2 regions of the Gordonia paraffinivorans genome follow, and region 1 is predicted to be linked to the other one. Evidence: riboswitches for the same ligand, from Rfam matches in the RefSeq annotation. Region 1 holds a riboswitch; the other holds the start of a gene.

Region 1 (3,878 bases):
CGTCGACGCGTCGGTCTCCTCGGCTCTGCGCATCGCGGAGTTCCTCGAAGCCGATCCGCGCGTCCGCTGGGTCAAGTACCCGTTCCTGAAGTCGCATCCGCAGTACGAGCTGGCCACGAGCCAGATGTCCGGCGGCGGCACCGTGGTGACCTTCGAACTCAACGACCGCGACGGGGTCGACGGCAAGAAGCGCGCCTTCGAGGTGCTCAACGGGCTGCGCGTCATCGACATCTCGAACAACCTCGGCGACTCGAAGTCGCTCATCACACACCCCGCGACCACCACCCACCGCGCGATGGGGCCGGAGGGCCGTGCGGCCATCGGCCTGAGCGATTCGGTGGTCCGGCTGTCGGTCGGGCTCGAGGGCATCGACGACCTGCTCGGCGACCTCGACCAGGCCCTGGGCTGACCGCCGTTCAACCGGATCTCCGCGGCTCCACCACTTTTCCGTAGAGCCGCCACCCGCTCGGGTGGCGGATTCACGGAAGAGTGGTGGAGCTGTTTCAGGGGAGTTCGGCGATCCCCAGCGCGTTGAGCACCGTACGGAGCTTGAAGCCGGTCTCGTCCAGCTCGGCCTGGGGATCGGAGCCCTCGACGATGCCGCCGCCGGCCCAGGTGCGCAGGTTGCGTCGATCCCCGGCGAGCTCCAGGCACCGGATGGCGACCATCCACTCGCCGTCGCCCGCGGCGTCGCACCAGCCGACCGAGCCCGCGTAGAAGCCGCGTTCGCCCTCGACGTCGCGGATGATCTGGCCCGCGACGTCGCTCGGGGTCCCGCAGACCGCGGGGGTCGGCCCGAGCAGCAGAGCCAGGTCCAGGGCGGTGGTCGACGGATCGCGCAGCGTGGCGCGGATCGGGGTGGCCAGGTGCCAGACCTCGCCGGTGGACTGCAACCGGGGGGTCGACGGTGCGTCGACGTCGTCGCACAGGTGGGACAGCCGTTCGCGCAGATGGTCGACGACGAAGGCGTGTTCGGCGAGATCCTTCGCAGAGGCCGCCAGCCGCTTCGCGGTCGCCTCGTCCTCGGCGGGGTCCGCCGACCGCGGCGCCGAGCCGGCATACGGGTGGCAGAGCACGGTCGAGCCCGACTTCCGCAGCAACACCTCGGGACTAGCGCCCAGCAACCACGAGCCGGAGCCCGTCGCGGCGTCGAGGTCCACGGCAAACGCGTTGTGCTCGACGTTGCCACCCGCGAGGGCGTCGAGCAGTTCGAGCGGCTGCACCTTCTGATCCAGGAGCAGGTCGACGCTGCGCGCGAGCACCACCTTCTCCACATCCCCGGCGACGATGCGCTTGATCGCGTGGGCGATGCGTTCGCGGTGTTCGTCGGCGTCGGGGTGCAGGACCGTGGAGATGGCGCGGCGCGTCAGGGGAGCGCTTCCGGCCAGGGGAGACGGGTCGAACGCGAGGCGGGCGGGTGCGACCAGCGCCGCGCGGTCGCGGACGTCGAACGGGATCGCGCCGGTCAGGGATCGGATCTCGCCGGCGCGTAGAGCGGCCGAGGCCTCGTCGACATCGGTGTACGTCCGGGCGATCCCCCCGCCGCGCACCGTGCCGTGCGGGCGCGACAGGACAAAGACCTCGCTGTTCGAAGACACGACCACCAGGATACAGGTAAGCCTGCCCTAACTTCGAATCACGGTGATTCCAAATTGACACCTCTCGGGGGTTTCAGCGAATCTTGACGCAGGTCATGAGTGCCAGCGACAAGCCCCGGCTAGCTGGTCGGCAACCCTCCTCCACGGTGGGGTGCTCCGGGTGACGACCTGGCCGCGCTCGAACCCGAGCGAGGCAAGTGTGGATTCTCGAGGAGTTCTCTTCCGATGACTGCTGTTCTCTCGGCACCTGTTTCCCGGTCCGTTCGTCCTGCTCTCGGCACCGCCCCCGTCTGCGACGGCCGGTCCTCGGCCGTCGCCGACCGAGGCCCCTTCATCCCGGCGCTGGCCCCGGTCGTCGGCGCCGACACCCGGGTCCCGGTCACCGGCGGGTCCGTCGCCTACGCCAACCTCGACTACGCGGCGAGCGCGCCCGCGCTCGCAACGGTCGCCTCCGACGTGGCGGGCGCGCTCGGCGAGTACGCCAGCGTTCATCGCGGCGCCGGCCGCCTGTCGCAGGTCACCACCCGCCGGTACGAGGCGGCCCGCGAGACCGTGCGCGCCTTCGTCCGCGGCCGCGCCGACGACACCGTCGTCTTCACCCGCAACACCACCGATGCGATCAACCTCGCCGCCCACATCACCCCGGGCGACGTGGTCGTCCTCGACATCGAGCACCATGCCAACCTGCTGCCGTGGTGCGCGCCGAAGGAGGGCCGCAGCCGCGCCCGGATCGTGACCGCCTGCGACACCATCGAGGACACGCTCGTCGTGCTCGAGGCCGAACTGGCCTCGAAGCCGGCGTCGCTGCTCGCGGTCACCGCGGCCTCGAACGTCACCGGCGAGGTGCTGCCGATCGGCAAGCTCGCCTCGATCGCCCACCGCCACGGCGCCCGCATCCTCGTCGACGCGGCGCAGCTCGTCGCGCACCGGCCGATCTCGATCGTCAGCCACGGCATCGACTACCTGGCGTTCTCCGGGCACAAGGCCTACGCGCCGTTCGGCGCCGGCGTGCTCATCGGGCGCTCGGACTGGTTCGACGCCGCCGACCCCTACCTCGCCGGCGGGGGAGCGACCGCCGACGTCGACCTCGGTGACGAGGGCACCACCTGGCACTCCGGCGCAGCGCGTCACGAGGCCGGTTCGCCGAACGTGCTGGGCGCCATCTCGATCGCCAAGGCGTGCGAGGCCCTCGCCGACCTCGGCCCGGAGTACATCGGCCATCACGAGGCCGCGCTGTGCGAACGCCTCGACGCCGGGCTGGCCGCGATCGAAGGCGTCCGCCCGCTGCGGATCTTCTCCGACTCCACCGACCGCGTCGGCATCGCCGGGTTCACCGTCGACGGCCACGCCCCGCGCGCCGTCGCCGAATACCTCAGCAGCGAGCACGGAATCGGCGTCCGCGACGGCAAGTTCTGCGCCCACCCGCTGCTCAAGCGGCTCGGGCACCCGGAGGGCACGGTGCGCGCCAGCTTCGGCGCGGGCACGACCTCCGACGACGTCGACCGCCTGCTCGACGCGCTGACGACCCTGTGTGGCAACGCCGCCCGCACCACGACAACGTCCCGACCAGCACTCGACGAGGGGTACCCGGCATGACCATCGAACTCGACACCACGCGCATCGGCTCGGCCACCGCGGTCGACGTCCCGCAGGGCACCGTGAGCATCGGACGTCCCGGATTCCGAGTCGCGGTCGCCGGTGACGCGGTCGCCCAGACCTTCCCGATCGTCGTGCGGCGGGAGACCCTCCGCGAGGCGCAGCGTGCACGGTCGCTGCTGCGGTCCGGCACCCACGATCAGGCGCGTTTCACGGTGGCCCTCGAGATCGAGGTCGCCATCGCGCCGTCGGCGGCGTCGGCGCGGGCCGCCGTGGCCGAGGCCGCCCCCGGGGAGCCGGAGACGATCCGCTACGTGGGCACCACGCACGGCCTGATCACGTTGCTGCGCGACGTCTACGCGGCCGAGGTCGCCGATGCCGTCATCCTCGTCCCGCTCGACGGGGCGGCCACCGAGCGACACATCCGCGAACAGGTTCTGCCCCACTTCGCGGACGTGCGTCACCGCGTGGCGTAGTCGGACGTCGCGAACGAACCCCGGGGCGGAGGGGGCCTCAGGCCTCGCCGCGCTCCCATTGTTCGATGAGTTCCCTCTCCGCCTCGTCGGTCAGTTGCCCGTAGAGGCGCAGGCGGGCCATGCCGCCGTCGGGGTAGATGTCCACGCGTGCCTCGGTCATCGGCCGATCGAGGTCGATGACGTAGCGGTGGCGGGTGTCGGGCTGCAG
Region 2 (3,878 bases), on a different contig from region 1:
ACCCGGCGCGGAATCGACCGAGGGCGTACCCGTTCCCGCTCCGTAGCGACCCGTCCGGTCTCGGCCGGGTCGAGGAGCGCGCCGGGACGAGGAGCGGGGAGTGGGGGAGGCCTACTGCAGGCGCGCCAGTTCGACCGTCTGCTTGAGGAGGTCGGCGATCGCGTCGAACTCGGTCAGGAAGCCGTCGTGGCCGGTGTCGGAGTGCACGACGTGCAACCCGCCGACGCAGTTGCCGAGCTCCTCGGCCAGTTCGGCCTGAAGTCGCAACGGGTACAGCCGGTCGGAGTCGATACCGCCCACGATCACCGGCACCTTGCAGTCGTTGAGGGCCTTCTTCACCCCGCCGCGGTTGCGGCCGACGTCGTGATGGTTGAGGACCTCGGTGAGCACGACGTAGCTACCCGGGTCGAACCGCTGCTGCAGCTTCTTCGCCTGGTACTCGAGGTAGCTCTGGACGGCGTACCGCCCGCCGAGAAGCGGGTTCTCGTCGCCCTGAGGCTGATTGCCGAACCGCTCGTCGAGCTCGTGTTCGGTGCGGTAGGTCAGATGGGCGATCTGCCGGGCGATGCCCATGCCGGCCAACGGAATCCGTCCGGTGCCGTGGTAGTCGCCGTTGTTCCACGCCGGATCTGCCTTGATGGCCGCGATCTGCGTGTTCTGGATGCCGATCTGGTCTGCGGTGGCCCGTGCGCCGACGGCGAGCACCAGGGCGCTGCGCACGCGCTCCGGGTACGCGATGGCCCACTCGAGCGCACGGGCGCCACCCATCGAACCGCCGAGAACGGCGCCGACGCTGGGGATTCCGAGGCGATCGAGCAGTGCGACCTCGGCGCGCACCTGGTCCAGCACGGTGATCTGCGGGAACCGCGATCCGTAGGGACGGCCGTCGGGTGCGAGCGACGACGGTCCGGTCGAGCCCTTGCAACCGCCGAGCACGTTGGCCGAGATGACACACCACTCGTCGGTGTCGATGGCCTTGCCCGGACCGACGAGGCCGTCCCACCAGCCGGGGGTCTCGTGCTCGTCGTCCGCGGGACCGGTGACGTGCGAGTCGCCGGTCAGGGCATGCAACGTGACGATCACGTTGTCGCGGGACGGCGACAACGTCCCCCAGCGCTGGAACGCCAGGGTGACGTCGTCGAGCCGTTCACCGCTGTCGAGAGGCAGCGATCCGATCTTCATGCCGACGAGCTTCCCGTCTGGGAGTGATTCCCAGTCGGGCTGATCAGACGCTGTCGCGTTCAGGTCGATACTCACCGACAAAGCTGCCTCACCTGTCTCACTTGGCCGCCGCGAAACCCTGCTCGAGGTCGGCCAGGATGTCGTCGATTCCCTCGATGCCCACGGCCAGTCGGACGAGACCGGGGGTGACACCCGCGGCGAGCTGCTCCTCGGGGACCAGCTGGCTGTGGGTGGTCGAGGCCGGGTGGATCACCAGCGAGCGGACGTCGCCGATGTTGGCCACATGGCTGTGCAGGGTCAGGGCGTCGACGAACTTCTTGCCCGCGTCCACGCCGCCGGCGATCTCGAAGGCGACGATGGCGCCCTGGCCGCGCGGGGCCAGCTCCTGGCCGCGCTTGTACCACGGCGAGGACTCGAGGCCGGCGTAGGCGACCGACTCGACCTGCGGGTGGTTCTCCAGGAACTTGGCGACCTTCTGCGCGTTGGAGACGTGACGCTCGACGCGCAGGCTCAGGGTCTCGAGGCCCTGGGCGAGCAGGAAGGCGTTGAACGGCGAGATCGCCGCACCGGTGTCACGCAGCCACTGGACACGGGCCTTGAGCGCGTAGGCCGGTGCACCGAGATCGGCGAACACCGCGCCGTGGTAGCTCGGGTCCGGGGTGGTGAAGCCGGGGAACAGGTCCTTGCCGTCGCGCTGGACGCGCCAGTCGAACGTGCCGCCGTCGACGATCACGCCGCCGATGGCGGTGCCGTGGCCGCCGATGTACTTGGTGGCCGAGTGGACGACGATGTCGGCGCCGTGGGCCAGCGGGTTGATCAGGTACGGCGTCGCGACGGTGTTGTCGACGATCAGCGGCAGGCCGTTGCGATGGGCGACCTCGGAGATGCCCTTGATGTCGAGGATCTCGTTGTTGGGGTTGGAGATCGACTCGCCGTACAGGGCGCGGGTGTTGTCCTTGATCGCGGCCTGCCAGGAATCGAGATCCTCGGGATCCTCGACGAAGGTCACCTCGACACCCAGCTTGGGCAGGGTGTAGTGGAAGAGGTTGTAGGTGCCGCCGTACAGGCGCGGGCTCGACACCACGTGACCGCCGGACTCGACGACGTTGAGGATGGCGTAGGTCTCCGCGGCCTGACCGGACGCCAGCAGCAGTGCCGCCACACCGCCTTCCAGTGCCGCGATGCGCTGCTCGACCGCGTCCTGGGTCGGGTTCATGATGCGGGTGTAGATGTTGCCCGGCTCGGCCAGGCCGAACAGGTTCGCCGCGTGCTGGGTGTCGTTGAAGACGTACGACGTCGTCTGGTAGATCGGGAGCGCCCGCGCGTTCGTCGCGGCGTCGGCCGACTGTCCGACGTGGATCTGCTTGGTCTCGAAGCTCCAGTTGTCTACGGGATTGGTGCCTTCAGTGGCATCAGACATGGCGATTGAATCACTTTCTACGGTCGGCAGGGCCTCACAGACCCTGATGGGGTCCGACCTTCGGACCCGCGCTTGCCGGGGTTTCGCTCTCGCGATCCCTCAACCCGGTCATCACCCGGAGCACCCCACCGCGGTTGGAGGGTTGCCGATCAGCCAGCCGGGGCTTGACGCTGATACTCATGACCTGGCGACAAGGATATAACACGTCTGGACGCGCCTGAGAACCCTCCCGGTCAGCCCGAATCCAACCCCTCATCCGGCCTCCGAAACGTGTAGTGGGCTGTAGTCCGAGCAGACGAATTCCCGCCTTCACTCAGGTGAATTCCCAGTTCACCGTTTCTTAGCAAGACTCAGTGTTCTGCAGGTCACAGTCGCTGCCTCTACTGTCTGTCCGAAACCCCTGGTCGGGGAAGGCCCCTCGTTTGCGAAGGGTTTCGGGTGAGTAGAGGAGACCTCATGCGGGCGATGGCGTACCTGCGGTCACGGCGAGCTGCGTTCCTGATCGCCTCGACGACGGGGCTGGCGACGGCCGCGTCGTTCGGTTTCATCGGTGGCGTCCCAGAGGCCTCTGCCCAGGAATGCGGAAACGGTGCCGTGGTGATCGTCGCCGGCTCGAACGACCCCACCGCGCGAGACCTGGAACAGGTCAAGCAGCGCTACGAGCAACAGGGCTACATCGCCGTCAACACCGAGTACCCGACCACGCTGTGGCCACTGGGCGCGACCGGATACGACAGCAGCACCCGCCAGGGCCACGACTCGGCGATCCGGGAGATCGCGAGCTATCAGCAGGATTGTCAGGACAAGCCGGTGGTCGTGGTCGGGTACTCGCAGGGCGCCCGCATCGCGGGCGACGTCCTCGCCGAGATCGGAAACGCCAACGGCAAGAAGTTCGACGTCAACGGCACGCCGGACAACCCGGACGACGATCTCGAGATCGATCCCGACCTCATCTCCGGCGAGCTCTACTCCGATCCGCGGCGGGCGGGCGACAAGACCGGTCGAGGCATCGAGTTGTCGCTGATCGGCATCATTCCCGGCCTCACGATGACGGGACCGCGTGGAAACGCCGAGGACCCGACGGGATTCGGTGTCGTTTCCGATCGTGTGGTGTCGGTCTGCGTCGACGGCGACCCCATCTGCGACCTGCCGGATCCGCTGTACGACCCGATCGGCGCCGTCGACGGGATTCTCGGCTACTTCACGAAGCACTTCCTCTACCCCGCGGAGATGGGGAGGGATCCGTTCAGCAGCACGGAGCCCTACACGTGGGAAG

The links. Region 1 has a riboswitch for S-adenosylmethionine ahead of E1P53_RS09075 (aminotransferase class V-fold PLP-dependent enzyme). Riboswitches for the same ligand answer to the same signal wherever they lie in the genome.
Region 2: linked by a shared signal. The riboswitch ahead of E1P53_RS19500 (bifunctional o-acetylhomoserine/o-acetylserine sulfhydrylase) and the one ahead of E1P53_RS09075 (aminotransferase class V-fold PLP-dependent enzyme) in region 1 are both predicted to bind S-adenosylmethionine.

The regions. Positions count from the first base shown of each region.
Region 1 is NZ_CAACYD010000006.1:479,367-483,244, reverse strand. It holds gene E1P53_RS09085 (O-succinylhomoserine sulfhydrylase) at 1-409, shown strand, start outside; gene E1P53_RS09080 (isochorismate synthase) at 504-1,604, opposite strand; SAM riboswitch class IV at 1,690-1,804, shown strand; gene E1P53_RS09075 (aminotransferase class V-fold PLP-dependent enzyme) at 1,824-3,194, shown strand; gene E1P53_RS09070 (hypothetical protein) at 3,191-3,670, shown strand; gene alc (allantoicase) at 3,708-3,878, opposite strand, start outside.
Region 2 is NZ_CAACYD010000007.1:1,414,127-1,418,004, forward strand. It holds gene E1P53_RS19490 (Hsp70 family protein) at 1-46, shown strand, start outside; gene metX (homoserine O-acetyltransferase MetX) at 112-1,263, opposite strand; gene E1P53_RS19500 (bifunctional o-acetylhomoserine/o-acetylserine sulfhydrylase) at 1,280-2,602, opposite strand; SAM riboswitch class IV at 2,666-2,787, opposite strand; gene E1P53_RS19505 (cutinase family protein) at 3,041-3,878, shown strand, end outside.